2 regions of the Halobacillus trueperi genome follow, and region 2 is predicted to be linked to the other one. Evidence: riboswitches for the same ligand, from Rfam matches in the RefSeq annotation. Region 2 holds a riboswitch; the other holds the start of a gene.
The links. Region 2 has a riboswitch for thiamine pyrophosphate ahead of thiT (energy-coupled thiamine transporter ThiT). Riboswitches for the same ligand answer to the same signal wherever they lie in the genome.
Positions count from the first base shown of each region.

Region 1: linked by a shared signal. The riboswitch ahead of tenA (thiaminase II) and the one ahead of thiT (energy-coupled thiamine transporter ThiT) in region 2 are both predicted to bind thiamine pyrophosphate.

Region 1 is NZ_QUAE01000004.1:257,852-265,400, reverse strand. Features, by position in the region: gene thiD (bifunctional hydroxymethylpyrimidine kinase/phosphomethylpyrimidine kinase) at 1-716, opposite strand, end outside; gene tenA (thiaminase II) at 713-1,399, opposite strand; TPP riboswitch at 1,442-1,547, opposite strand; gene thiW (energy coupling factor transporter S component ThiW) at 1,553-2,041, opposite strand; TPP riboswitch at 2,136-2,245, opposite strand; gene DYE48_RS07800 (DUF3221 domain-containing protein) at 2,353-2,889, shown strand; gene DYE48_RS07795 (PucR family transcriptional regulator) at 2,912-4,582, opposite strand; gene DYE48_RS07790 (threonine/serine dehydratase) at 4,600-5,565, opposite strand; gene asnB (asparagine synthase B) at 5,842-7,347, opposite strand.
Region 2 is NZ_QUAE01000001.1:307,948-315,496, reverse strand. Features, by position in the region: gene DYE48_RS01655 (phospholipase D family protein) at 1-819, opposite strand, end outside; gene thiT (energy-coupled thiamine transporter ThiT) at 1,552-2,118, opposite strand; TPP riboswitch at 2,207-2,306, opposite strand; gene DYE48_RS01640 (alpha/beta hydrolase) at 2,388-3,128, opposite strand; gene DYE48_RS01635 (SDR family oxidoreductase) at 3,082-3,984, opposite strand; gene yfkAB (radical SAM/CxCxxxxC motif protein YfkAB) at 4,203-5,327, shown strand; gene DYE48_RS01625 (YgjP-like metallopeptidase domain-containing protein) at 5,346-5,927, shown strand; gene zupT (zinc transporter ZupT) at 5,972-6,778, opposite strand; gene DYE48_RS01615 (SIMPL domain-containing protein) at 6,995-7,549, opposite strand, start outside.

The DNA.
Region 1 (7,549 bases), on a different contig from region 2:
ACAAAGTATTTCGCTTCTTTGACGGCTTGTGGCAAAGCGTGTCCCTGACTCAAGTATGCCGTAATGGCTGCAGAATACGTACAACCTGTCCCGTGTGTATTGGAAGAATCAATACGTTCGGATTCAAATTCATGAAACCACTGCCCATCATATAAAAAATCAACCGCTCTTCCATTGAGATGGCCCCCTTTGACAAGGGCTGCAGCCGCACCTAAGTCTTTCACGATCACTTCGGCCGCTTCTCTCATATCCGCTTCTGTTTCAATTTTCCCTCCAACAAGCACTTCCGTTTCAGGGATGTTGGGAGTGACGAGCGCTGTCTTTGGTACAAGATATTCTTTCAAATAACGTTGATCTTCTTTTTCAATCAACGGGTCCCCACTCTGGGCAACCATGACAGGGTCCATGACGTACGGAGCACCCACCTCATCCAACCATTCACTGATGACTTTCATCATTTTCTTGTTGGCAATCATCCCTGTTTTCAGTGCCTGGACAGGCATATCCTCAGAAATAGCTTTCAGCTGACTCCTAATGAAATTTTCCGGCAGGTGATGAACATCTTTCACTCCTGTCGTATTTTGCGAAACGACTGATGTCACAACACTCATGCCATAACTTTTCAACTCCTGAAAAGTTTTCAAGTCTGCCTGAATACCCGCACCACCACTAGGATCGGTCCCGGCAATCGTCAACGCACATGAGACTTGTCTCATTTCACACCCTCCTTTTCACAAGGCCATTGCTCTTGGGTATAGGCCATATCCCAAAAGGCATATTCCAGCTGACAACTTTTACGAAAGGCTTCTCTCATCCGCTGTTTTTCCGATTCCGACGCACGTTCCGCATACTGATCAAGCCGTTCACATAACACCGCTGTCAGACCCTTCACTTCCTCATTGGCATAAAACTCGATCCACGGGAGGAAGGGGTGATCGGACCCTGGCTGATAGCTGTTCATCAGCTCGACTCCAATTTCATAATACGTCCACGGGCACGGAAGCAAGGCTGCTAATATTTCTCCGATTCCTCCTTGGTAGGCATGAAATAGCATATGTTTAATATAGTGATCAGCGGTTGGCGGCAATGGATACCCTTGCAGTTCCTCATAGGAAACGCCAATCTGTTCACAAAAATTGTTGTGAGGGTGAACCTCACTGTTCAACACAAAATCGATTTGTTCGTTAAACAGTTGAATGTCTTCCCTTCCCTGAGATTTGGAAATGGCGATTCCATAGACGTGCATAAAGGCATTCAAATACTCATAATCAGCCTTGATATAGTGAATCAACGCTTCTTTTGGAACCTCCCCTTTTCCGATACCCTGGATAAAGGGATGAGTGAAGATTTTTTGATAGATATCCTGACTTTCTTTTCTTAATTGATTGGAAAAAGACATGATAGAGCCTCCTATTATTCTCGGAAGCTACTAGAGGACAGAAGGGGATTCTTACTACTTCCCTCCGCCGGCATGACCCGGATCAGGTATTGAGGGACCAAGGAATGTCTCCTTATCTCAGCGAATACTCGCGCCCCTAGCAGTTTCCGTGTATTATGGTTGTAAGATCATATTATCAACTTTCACTCGTGATAAAATGAAGGCAGCAATGAAAGCCCCCGAGACACTGCTTACGACAAAAGAAGGAACAAACGCGAAAACACCTGTTGAACTTCCCATCAGGACGTGCGCAATCGGAACAGATGCCAAAGCCCCTATGACTCCAGTACCTAAAACTTCACCAATCACCGCAGACCTTTTTCTTTCATAGAATCGATAACAAAGCCCTGCCAATAATGCACCGAACATTCCGCCCGGAAAAGCAAGAAAGGTGCCGAGCCCTAATAAGAAACGTAAGAGCCCGATAACAAAAGCAATCATGACCGCCGGGGCGGGTCCAAGCACCACCGCCGCGACTACATTAACCGCATGCTGGACAGGATAAGCTTTCGCAATTCCAGCCGGAAACCAGAGAAATTGAGCTCCAAGCGTTCCAATGGCAATAAGCACGGCCATCGTTGTGAGTATCTTTGTGTTTCTCATCTTTCACCACCTTTCCGTACAGGAGCTGAATGGAACCAGATAAAAAAAGCCAGATCCTTAGAGGACCTGGCCTGGTATGCAGTAAGTCGATACACGTATCGTCAGACTACTTCCCTCCGCTGGTATTAACCAGATCAGGTTCGTAAGAGTCAGAAAGCTTGCTCGCTTTCCTCTCAGCCCATTCAGGCTCCCCTAGTAGTTTCATAAACTTATTCGCTTGGTGATTTTCATCATAACAAAGTTGGATGTTTCTGTCATGTGAAACTTTTCCTCCCGTTCAAACGTCAACAAAGTAGATAAGGAGTGTGAGAATGATGAAAATGAGATGGATGCTTGGCATGTTGATGGTTTTCTTTTTATTCCTTAGTGCATGTGGGGTGTCAGAAACAGAAGAAGTGGATCAGAATGAAGTGGAAGCAGACTCCACCAATCCGGATATAAGCGGATTTGTCATGGATCAAGATGAAGACAGGATCCTCGTAGTCACACCGATGGATGATGATTCAGGGGATGAAGGACGGGCCATGTGGGTATCCGAAGCTCCTGAAGGTCTCTGGATTGGCAAACAGGTCGAAGTGTGGGTAGACGGAGATATCGCTGAATCCTACCCAGAACAAGCAACCGCCGATAAAGTCCAGGAGCTTGAAATGAGTGAAGTACAGGGAGCGGATTTAAAAGCATCCGAAGCTCTCTCTACAGCTTTGTCCGAAACAGAACCAGAGCAGACAGATGTGCTGATCGTTTCGCTACTTTCCTTTGATGAAGAATCCGATCAGTGGACCGTCAAGCTGGACCAACGCGGGACCGATCAGGGCGAATGGAAAACGACAGTCAAAGATGAGAAATAGAGCGTCATCCCGAGGGAGCGCTCTATGCATCCACCTTTTTCAAAAGCCATAACCTTACGCTCAGCTCCAGCAAAAAAAGATCATCCGCATTGAGAAGAGAGAGGCCAGTCAAATGTTCAATGTTTCTCAATCTGTGCAGCAAAGATTGGCGGTGCAAGTTCAGGGCACGGGCCGTCTGACTGACATTGCTGTTGTATTTGTTATAGACCATAAACGTATGAATCAGTTCTGTCTGCCGTTTCTGGTCATAATCAATCAGCTTCTCCAACGTATCTGACACAATCGCTCCGATTTCTTCCTCGTGGGACAGTGCCATGAGCAACCGGTTCATTCTGGTATCACTGAAAAACGTCCGCTCCCCTTCTTCATGCTGCTGACCGATTTTCAGTGCCGTTTCCGCCTCTTCATAGCTTTTATGAAAAGTCTGATACCCACCTTTATGACAGGAAATCCCCCAGCTAATCGTAATCCCTTTTAATAACTCATGAAGTCTCCGCTCAATCAGGTCGAGAAACTGGTTCGCGGTTTCTTCGTAATCCGGACGGTCCGTTTCCAAATAAACGATTACCTCGCCTTCATCAAAGGTGGTCATCGTCCTCCGGTGCAGCGCGTCTCCGGCATGAGTGACTTCCTTCTGAATGTAATAATTGCGACTGTTGATCGATGATGATTTGACTTGAGGCATCGTTGAAGAGGTGCGTTCCTCCTCCGGCTGCACGAAACGGATATGGCCGACGAGACAAATATAAGGCTTCTCCAAATCATAACCAAGCAGCTGCGCTTTCGAAAAAAGAGCTCTGTCCATCTCCCTCTCCTGCTTGGCTAAATCCAGCAAAAAGTTATCCTTAAGTCTGATTTCAGTCATTTCAATGGCGTTCTCTTTGACGAAATATAAGGCACAAGCTGTAAGCGCATGCTCCAAAATGTGAAGATTCACCCACGTTAAATCTTTGTCGTCCTTTGGCTTAAATAGAATATATCCCTGTTTCTTATAGTTTGATAAAATTGTAAGCTGGTAGCATTTCTGATCACCGATTTCATAGGTTTCAATGTAATGGCTGAGCGGGTGATCACTGTCCATCTCCGTTTCTACAAGGGTTCCTTCCTGAGAAAGCTCATGCCCATTTAAAACATCGATGTAATAACGATCAAAATACTGATTCGCCCGGATCTGTTTGTTATGATCACTGATGGCCGTCGGAATGCCTGTGTTCTGGTAGATGATTGATGTGATCTCCTGCAGCCCTTTTCCGTTCAGGACACAGTTGATCAACTCCTGTCGTATCTCTTCCGTGCGTTGCTGTTCCTGGCGGTTCTCCTCACTGATCAACCGTAATACGTCCTGTAAAATATCTCCGAAGCGGACCTCCCATGGAATTTCCATCACGATCAACTCGTGTTTCTCCGCAAGTTTTAACACCCGGTCCGGAATTTTATAGAGATGACGTCCTGTGGCAAAAGCGAGGACGGAGGCTTCCGAGCGAATGACATCTTCAACATATCCTTCGAGTGCCAATACATCATCCACACACCCGACCCCTGTACTTAGTACAAATTCATTGTTCCTGACAAAGTTCTCTACAGGAGTCTCAATCACTGAGATCCAATCAACCTGACGATCATACACATGGGTCTGTACTCTTGCTTTTTCGAGCACTGGAAGTTTTAAAACTTCCTCCACCGCAACCCCCATCTCCACTCCTCCCCCACTTACGATTTAGCCAAAAGATCTGTAATTACATCATGGTCGATATTGTTCCCGCTCATGACGACAACAACATTTTTTCCTTGTAGACCATTAGAATGAAGGACGTGCCCGACCCCCGTTGCAGCCGCTCCTTCCACGACCATCTTATGGTGCTCAAGGGTGAAGAGCAGCCCTTCTTCAATCTGTGCCTCTTCCACAAGCACCCCCTCGTCCATATAAGCTTTCGTCATTGAAAATGTGTAACGGTTCTCTGTCCCAATTCCTCCAAGCAGACTGTCTGCCAACGTATCAGACTCCTCGAGAATGACAGGCTTACCCTTGGCAAGGCTTTCCTGCATGACCGCTCCCTTCTTCATCGTCACTCCTGTCACACGTATAGAAGGTTCAATTGATTTCATCACAAAAGCAATACCTGACAACAGCCCACCCCCAGACAAGGGAATGATCACTTCATCAACCTCAGGACACTGCTCCATGACCTCAAGCGCGATCGTCCCCTGACCGGCAATGATTTCCCGATCATCAAAAGGCTTGATTACCGTCATCCCTTCGTCTCTTTCCAATTCAGCACACCTTGCTTCTGCTTCATCTTGACTGCTTCCCACAATCTCCACAGACGCTTGTAATTTTTTAAGACGAGTCACCTTCGCCTTCGGAACACGGGCCGATATACATACCGTACAAGGAATTCCTAACTCTGCTGCTACATATGCAACAGATATGCCATGGTTACCCGTTGAAAAAGTGGTCACACCTTTCTTTAAGTCTTTCTCGTCAAGAGATAGAATTTTGTTTGCAGCCCCTCTGAGCTTGAATGATCCCGTAGGGTGGGTATGCTCGAGCTTCAAGTGAACCCGCGCCCCTGTGTGCTCGGAGAGCGGGTCTGAGTACAGGATAGGAGTGGGTTGGACAAACGAAGATATGCGCTTCTTCGCTTCCCAAACCTCTCTGAAGGAAAGGCTGGTCATTCATAACGTCCTCCTTCTTGAGCATTTATGGTTTCAAGTTTTGAATATTCAGTTATTTTTATTATAGTGGAACAACCTCTTATGTTTAAAGAGGTAAAATACCTTCTATATTTTTTACTTATTTTTTGGCAGCGTTCTCGCTAAGCGGTTGCGTGTGAGGTGGACTGCCGTTTGCAGGGCGACTGCTCTTGGAGCGATGGGTCTTCCCTTTGGCGCGATCCGAAAGATTATAAGTTATGAAAAAGGACAGATGCGCTTAGCATCTGTCCTTTTGGGTTAAGCCGTGGCCCATTTGCCTACGGTATGGAGCATTTTTTCTTCTGGGAAATGACCCCTGAAAATCTGATAATAGAACATTTCCTGTTTGGATCGTATATCAACTGGTGCCTCGGCTAGCACCTTTTCAAATGTTTCATCTGTAATTGTTCTTTCTGCATGAAGATCGAGCAAGTCCAATGCACCGCTTCCTTCTGAGAACTCTGCTTTCTTACGCCATAAAACTTCATCAGGGATGATGCCGTCAAATGCTTTCCGAAGCAGCCATTTTTCCATGCGGTCCTTCTTATGAACTTTCAAGCCGGCAGGGATCTGGAGGGCATTTTCCACAACATCCAAGTCGAGGAATGGCACACGAAGTTCAATGGAATGCGCCATGCTCATACGATCGGCTCGTTGGAGATTTACGTGGTGAAGTGTATTCAATACACGAATGATTTCCTTGTTCATGGATGCAGTATCCTGATATTTTTCCATATACGCATATCCAGCGAATAATTCATCGGCCCCTTCTCCAGATAAAATCACTTTTACGTGTTCGGATGCGAGCTTAGACACGAAGTAATTTGGGATGGCACTACGCACAAGGGAAGGCTCGTAAGACTCCAGGTGATAAATGACATCAGAGACAGCTTCAATCAATTCTTCTTCCGTATAAATATATTCATAATGCTCGGTTCCCAGCGCTTTCGCAACCGTACGAGCGTTGATGATATCTGCACTGCCTTCAGAGCCGACACAGAACGATTTTAAAGGCTTGTCCCCTTGCTTCTGCTGATCAGCTATGGCGGCAATCAAACTACTGTCCAAGCCACCACTCAGCAGCACGCCTACTTCAACGTCTGCCATCAGTCTTTTTCGAACGGCTTCGTTCATAGTTTCTTTTATAGAAGTAAACACTTCGGTCATCTCATGTTCCGTGTAAGACTCTTGCGGGGACTGGATTTTCCGGTAGCAGACAAAACCATTTTCCGGTGTGAAATAGTGGCCGTGAGGAAATTCTTTCACCTCATTCACAAAAGGTTCGATTGCTTTCAATTCAGATGAAAAAACATACTGCCCATCGCGGTCCATCCCGTAATAAAGCGGCTTGATCCCAAGTGTATCCCGAGCTACGACAAACGAATCGTTTTCCTCATCTGCGATGAAGAACGCGAACATTCCATCAAGTTGATGGATGGCCTCCGGCCCATGTTTTTCGACTAATTTCAAAGCTACTTCACTGTCTGACTTTGTGAGAAAAGAGACATCTTTCGCTAAGGATTCTTTAATGGCTGCATAATTGTAAATCTCACCATTACAGACGATCCAACGTTTTTTATCTTCGTTATGAATCGGCTGGATGCCATCTTCAAGTCCGATGATCGATAAGCGGCGGTGTCCAAGATGAACACGATCGGTAACCACTGACTTCCCTTCATCTGGACCACGATGGTAAAGCAGTTCCAGCACCTCATCCATTTGCTTTTCACTCATCTCTCCTTGTGTCACGAAAATTCCGCACATATGTAATAAAGACCTCCTAAGTTTGCATGCATGATTTGCATAGGACTCAGATTACGCTCTTTTCGAGTGTTCATCAAATCGGGTTTGTCAGCAAATGTAAGCAAAACAAGCGAAATCCAGAAAAAGGAGGCAGATAGAATAGACATTCGTGGAATGGACCTACATTCAGATGGAATCCTCTGTCTACATGCAAAAAACCTCC
Region 2 (7,549 bases):
AGGAAAATCAGCCTCCCCTGAATAGTTAACAACGGCTTCTTCGGCTTCTAAAATATCTTTGATGATCGGCCCTGTCATCTTGAACGCCACGTTTTCATGATAACCACTGGCATCATGAGGGTTTGCTGTCGAGACAATTGCAGATTTCTCCGTGACAAGGATTTTCCTATGGTTCGCCTTGATGTTCAACAGTTTCATATACGATCTGAGCGTCACATCCGGAGCTTCTTTGGCCATAGGATTACTGATCCAACCGTTATCTCCGGTACCCATCCAGGAAAACAACAGCCGCCAAACGCTCGAATATAAAGGATTCGAATCTCTCAATTTATTCAAATTGGTCAAAACGACATCGACCCCTCCATCTTCCAGACGCTTGATCGTCTCCGATTCATACGACCCGTAAATCGTGTTGATTTGATCGGTTATGAAAACCACTTTCAAATCAGGGACTTCCTCTTTCCTTTTTAAAATGGCATCCACTAGATTACTTGAGATCTGAGGAAACTCGTTTTTCCCATTCGTGTAGCCATTGAATAAGAACATATCCGCTACAATAAAGTCTTCAGCTTCCGATATGGTTTGATTGATCTCTTCAAAAACCTGAAGGTCATGCACGGTCTTTCCTGCTTCATTTTCGTATGTTAAATCACGGAAAAACTCAATATTTTCCATCTTGTGCTTTTCCCCTTCATAGGAAACCCCCTCAGGAAGAGCTTTCCATGAAGTGTGATAAGCAATCGTAACACTTAAAATAGCTATAATGATGACGATAATCCAAAACCACTTACTTTTCCCAATCCGCTTTAAACGGTCCATTACGTAGCCTCCCCAACTAGAGTGCTTATCTTATTTTCACTATAATCGCCCGTTTCAAACCTCGATAGAAGAAAAAATCAAATAAAAAGCATTTTATTCGACTAAATGGCAGGATTGTGGAAGACTCGATTTCGAGACTTCGGGGTTCGTTTGCCGAGTTGAGTGTTAGGGGTGGCTGGGAAGCTACTCGCTTTCCTGTGGGGGAGTGGCAAGCTTCCTCGGACTTCGTCCTGCGGGATCTCGCCTATCTCCTTTCTCCCACGGGAGTCTCGCAGCTTCCCAACCACCCCATTCCATGAAGGTGAGAAACGAACCCCCTTTACTGTGGGAGGGTGCCTTCCACTATCCATGTGTTATAAGCATAAAGCGCTCTATAACAAGCTTTTCGTATGCAGAATAGCGTCCTTAGGAGTTCATTCCCCTCCAATTACCATGGGCATAAAAAGCGACTTATTCCGGAAGTGGTTTCAAGATACTTATATGGCAAAGGGGCGGAGGGGAATGGCGAGACTCCTGCGGGAAAAAAGTGCTTGGTGAGACCCCACAGGACGCAGTCCGAGGAGGCTCACCGCGCTCCCGCGGAAAGCGAGTCATACCCCGCAGTCCCCATCCACTCAACAAAAGTCTCGAAACTGAGTCTTCCTCAATCGGAGCGTTAATGAGATTGAACAATGATAAAGAAATAACTAAAATCCCCCGATTGATGCCGAAACACCAATCGGGGGATTCTTATTAATGGCTTAATAGTGTTGGTCGTTTTACAAATAGGAGACTGACGACGATACTGCTTAAGATAAACGCCGGAAGCATGTATCCACCATTATAGACGAGGGAATACAACCAGACCGGCTGGCCTTCAGGGGCGAACTCGCCATAAAAAACGATGCCTGCAAAAAAGTGTCCGAAAAAGCGCAGCACACTTCCGATCAGGCAGCCGACAATGATCCATCCGACCAATCGACGGGACTCTTTCGATTTGATCGCATTCCATAGCGGTTTTGCTACTAAGCCAGCTGTTCCAATCACAGCAAAGGCGACGACATAGTCAAGAAACGCCTGAAGAGGGGTCATAATATAGGCGCCTGTCATGATTTGATAGATTCCTAAAAGCAAACCGGTGGTGACACCACCTTTTACCCCCCAACGGAACGCCATGATGAAGACTGGGACCATGGCAAAGGAAACCGATCCTCCCTGCGCCCACAGTTTAAACGATAAAAACGGGATGATATCCAACAATAGTGCGAGTGCTGAAAAAATCGCAATCTCTACGAGAAATAAAACGCGACGATTTCTCATTTCAACATTCCTCCTAAAAAAAGACACAAAAAAAGCAACGCTAAATAGGGAAGCTTCCTGATGGAGGAGTCCCAACTTTGCATTGCACCATCAAAAAAGCCGCCATCCCTACGCCAGTGCTAACTGACAGGTTCGAAGGGTCAGAACTATACGTTCACTCTCAGCCGGAGGCTCCCCTTGAAGGCTTTATACCGTTTACTTTTCTTGATTTGTCTCTATTATAATAAATTTTTTACTAGATTACAAAGCCTTTTCTATTTCCCGGGCAATCACTTTGTGTTCGTGTACATTTGGAAAAATTCCAGGGTGCGCTCGATAATCATATCCTTATCATGATCAAGGGTCGCCACATGGTAACTGTTTTCCAGATGGATGATCTCTTTGTGTTCAGAAAATACCGATTCGAAGATGACTTCTGAATTGTGAGGAGGAACGACGTGATCCTCATCCGATACGAAAATCATAATCGGACAGTGGATTTCATCGAGCCTGTCCTTCACTTTGCCCATCAATCCGACGAGCTCTCCGATCGATTTCACCGGTGTGCGGTCATACGCAAGTTCGACAGTTGCAGGATCCTTGATATCCGATCCGATCGCATCTAAAAAGCGTTCGTCCGTTCCCTGGCTATTTTCAAGTGCGGGAATATCTATGGCCGCATTGATTGGAATGACTCCTTCAATGTCCCGGTACTCACTCGCCATATACAACGCAAGCGTTCCCCCCATTGATAACCCTACGACAAATATTTTCGAACACCTTTCTTTCAACCAGGTGTACGCTTCTTCTACTGATTGCACCCAATCCATATGAGAGGTCGATTCCATATCCTCAGGGCTTGTTCCGTGGCCTTTTAACCTCGGACAATAAACGGTGTACCCAGCTCTAGCATAGGCTTCAACTAAAGGCTTCATGCTTTGCGTCGTTCCTGTAAACCCGTGAGACACGAGGATTCCGACTTCATTACCCTCGAAGCGCATCTCCTCCGCTCCATGCATCACTTTTTCCATTCAACCCCACTCCTTTGGCTTTCTCTTTTCCTAGAATTTTTTGTAACACAGTCTTTTCCAGCCACTTCCACGGCAGCAAACGTTTGAACCAAACATTGGCTCTCACACCGGCACCGATCGGATAGCGGAGTTTCACTAGCGATTCTTTTTCCATCAATCCGGTCATCAGGTCAGACACATCCTGAGGATTGCCGTGCGGTTCTTTGTTGAGCGCACTCCACAACCCTTTTATGTATTCGGCATAAGGAGATTCAGGGTTCTGGACTTCTTCCGGCATCTCCAGCCCTGTCGACCATATATTCGTCTGGTAAGAGCCCGGCTCGATCAAAGCGACATCAATTCCGAACGGTTTCACTTCAAAACGGAGACTTTCTGATAATCCTTCCAATGCATGTTTGGAAGAAACATAAGCAGATAAGCCCGGAAATCCGATCAAGCCACTCACACTGCTCACATTTAAAATCTTTCCTCTCCCCTGTTTACGCATTAATGGCAGAACCGCTTTGGTTACGGCAATGACACCGAAAACGTTCGTATCAAATTGCTTGCGGTACGTTTCAAGCGGCACCTGTTCAAGAAATCCGCCAACAGCATAACCCGCATTATTGACGAGTACATCCAGTCGTTCCAGCGTGTTCACTTTTTCTGAAAAACGCTCAAGCGACTGTGCATCCGTCACATCCAACGGCCATACTTCGATGCAGTTCTGTACCTCGTCATCGAGCGTTTCATACGCAGAGGCCTTTTCTACATTTCTCATCGTGGCGATAACACGAAAACCTTTTTGTGCACATTTCACTGCTGTATGGAAACCGAATCCACTGGATGCTCCTGTAATGAGTACGGTTTGTTTCATGATCTGAATCCCCCTTGTGCTAGTCGTTACCCCATATCATTCGATGTCACACCCTTATTCTCCTCTTTCCATAAAAGCTTCGTAAAAACTAAACAGGTTCTTATTGGCATGTCACGGCATAATTCCGATACATATTGTATGGTTTTAGACATATTAATGGTAGAATGGTAAAGGTTATCGACCGAATAAATATTAATAGAAAGGAAGTTTCATATTTTATGAGTACGAACATGAAGCTTCAGTCGCTTACCCCTTCTTATGACCCGTGGGAAGCGTATATGGACGTGGAAGAACACGGAAAAATGACGTTATCGAATATTGAATTTACGACGACGACGCTCTGCAACATGCGTTGTGAGCACTGTGCGGTCGGATATACGTTAGGTGCGAAGGACCCCGAGGCTTTGCCGATGGACTTGCTCAGAAAGCGACTCGATGAAATCCCTCATTTGAGGACGCTCAGCATCACGGGCGGGGAACCAATGATGTCGAAGAAGTCTGTAGAGAACTATGTGGTCCCATTGCTGAAATACGCGCACGAGCGGGGAGTGCGGACACAAATCAATTCCAACTTGACGCTTCCGTATGAGCGTTATATCCCGATCATTCCTTATTTGGACGTTTTACATATTTCCCACAACTGGGGAACGATCGAAGAATTCATCCATACCGGATTTGCCCGTATGGAGCGGAAACCATCCGAAGAAAACCGTAAGAAGTTTTTTGACCGGATGGTAGAAAATTCCCAGCGACTTTCTGAAGAAGGGGTCATGGTCTCGGCTGAAACGATGCTCAACCGCCGTACGTTCCCATACCTTGAATCGATTCATGATCATGTGAAAGAAATGAAATGTGCGCGCCACGAAATTCACCCGATGTACCCGGTGGATTTTGCCAGCAGCTTAGAGACGTTGAGCCTTGAACAAATGCGTGAAGGCATCAACCGTCTTCTTGATCATCGCGATGACGACATGTGGATGTTATTCGGAACGCTTCCCTACTATCCATGCAGCTCTTCACAAGACGATCTCGATATGCTGAAGCGCCTGTACAGCGAAAAGAATGTGACGGTAAGAAATGATCCAGATGGACGCTCCCGCTTGAACGTCAACATTTTCTCAGGCGATATTATTGTGACAGATTTCGGTGACGAGCCTGGGCTTGGGAACATTCAAGACACGAAGCTTACAGATGCTTACAACAACTGGCTTACTACTAGTACAGCGAAAAGCCTGAACTGCCATTGTCCAGCCGTGAAATGCCTCGGCCCGAATGTCCTTGTCAAAAACACGTACTATGAAGGTGTCGATTTCCAAAAACGGAAAACGAACCTCACGTTGTAAGGCAGAAAGGAGGCTATGATGCCAACTGTTACTTTTGATGAAAGAAAAATTGCTTATACTGTAGAAAAACAAGAGGTCTCTTTTATCAAAATTTATCTCGACGATTTAAATGGTGTAAAAGTGACCGTTTCGCCTCAAAAAGAGGAAGCAAAGGTTCAGGCTTTTGTTGAGAAAAAAGCGGACTGGATCTTTGAAAAATGGCAGAAGACGCATGAAGATCTATACGCGGTCAATGAGCTTATCGCTTCCGAGAACGAAAAGATTTCTTACCTCGGCCGCTCTTACCGGCTGAAAATTGAACATAAAGATGAAGCACACTTCGCTTTTCGAAAAGGAACCTTTCTTTTTGTCTATCCTGAAACATGGACAGCGGAAGAAGTGAACCAACAGCTCAGAATAGAAGCGAGCCAATGGCTTAGCCGGAAAGCGGAGGAAAAGTTTTCGAAGCTTTCAGAGTGGCAGGTCGTGTCAGAACAAGACCACCTCAGGCTAGGTGTAAAAGATCAAGACCGCATCCACCTCAACTGGCGGCTTGTTCAAAGATCGAAACAAAAGATCCAAGAGACCATCGAAGATCTAATCCACGCGAAAACGTGTTAACAAAAAATGCCCAGCAAGCGATATCGCTTGCTGGGCATTTTCTTTTAGATAAATAACAGAAGGCTCAAAGCCATGACCGCCATTCCGGCGACGACCCCGTAAATCGATAAATGCGCTTCTCCGTATCTTCTAGATGCAGGCAGCAATTCATCAAGGGAAATGAACACCATGATCCCTGCCACCCCTGCAAATAAAATACCGAACACCATGTCGTTCAAGAACGGCATTAATAATAGATAAGCTAAAATCGCTCCCACCGGTTCAGACAAACCACTCAAGAATGAAAGCTTGAATGCTTTCTTCTTGTCTCCGGTTGCATAGTACACCGGCACGGATACCGCGATTCCCTCTGGAATGTTATGGATCGCAATCGCCGCAGCAATCGCAATCCCGAGTGCCGGGTCGTTCAAGGCTGCCGTAAACGTCGCGATTCCTTCCGGGAAGTTGTGAATCGCAATGGCGAGCGCTGTGAACGTTCCCATCTTCAATAAATCAGGATCTTTCACGGCTGTGTCTCGTTTCGACATGTCTTCCACTTTTTTCACTTCGTGAGGGTTCCCTGACTTCGGTATGAATTTATCGATGAGTGCAATGACGAGCATTCCTCCAAAGAAGGCACCAACCGTCATCCACCGGCCTGGTTCGTTCCCCATTGCATCAACTAAGGCATCCTGTGCTTTGAAAAAGATTTCCACCATAGATACATAGATCATGACCCCTGCTGAAAAACCGAGCGCAAGGGAAAGGAACTTCGTGTTCGTCGTCTTCGCAAAAAATGCAATTAAACTCCCTACACCTGTGGCTAATCCGGCAAGTAAGGTCAGCCCGAAAGCCAATAACAAGTTTTCCATTGTACCTCTCCTTCAATTCGAACATTTTCTCTAAGCACATTGTAACGAAGGTTTTTCCTTAGAGCAACTTTTTTAGTTTCAGTTATATTTTATGAGCCCATAAAATAAGTGCTACACATTATTCCCAACTTTTATATTCATATTTAGGTCCTCCCGTGCATAATCTTTCCTTTTTTGCCCATAAAAAAACCACCCTCCGGTTTGGAAAGTGATTGATTACGGTAAATATTGAAAATGTGCTTCCACCCTGGCAACCGTTTCAAGCGTCCCGGGTTCGATCGGAGTGGCAGTCGCTCCTAGTACATCCGCTTTTTGAAAACTTTGCACGGGAACAGCAGGCGTTGTGCCTAATTCAATGATTTTAACAGGAGTTTGATCCAAGTTCAGCCCCATAGTGCCCGCGATGGTCTGCGCATTCGCTAGCGAATTACCTAGTGCGATTTTTAACGCCTCTTGATAATTTTGATACGGATCACTCACTGTAAAAGCAATATTCGATATCCGGTTTGCCCCGGCCGCTACAGCTGTATCTATGACATAACCGGTTTGACTCACATCATCGATCGTCACTTTTAAGGTATGGGTCACTTGATACCCGCGGAACTCCTGCTTGCCATCGACATAATCATATTCAGGAAAAATGAAGTAGTCTGCGGTCTGAATGTTTTCTTCCGGAATGCCCGCAGCAACCAACTGATTACGTACGTTTTCCATCGTCTGAGCATTCTCCTGCTGTGCTTTTTCCAAGTTTTTGTCCTGTGTTACAACACC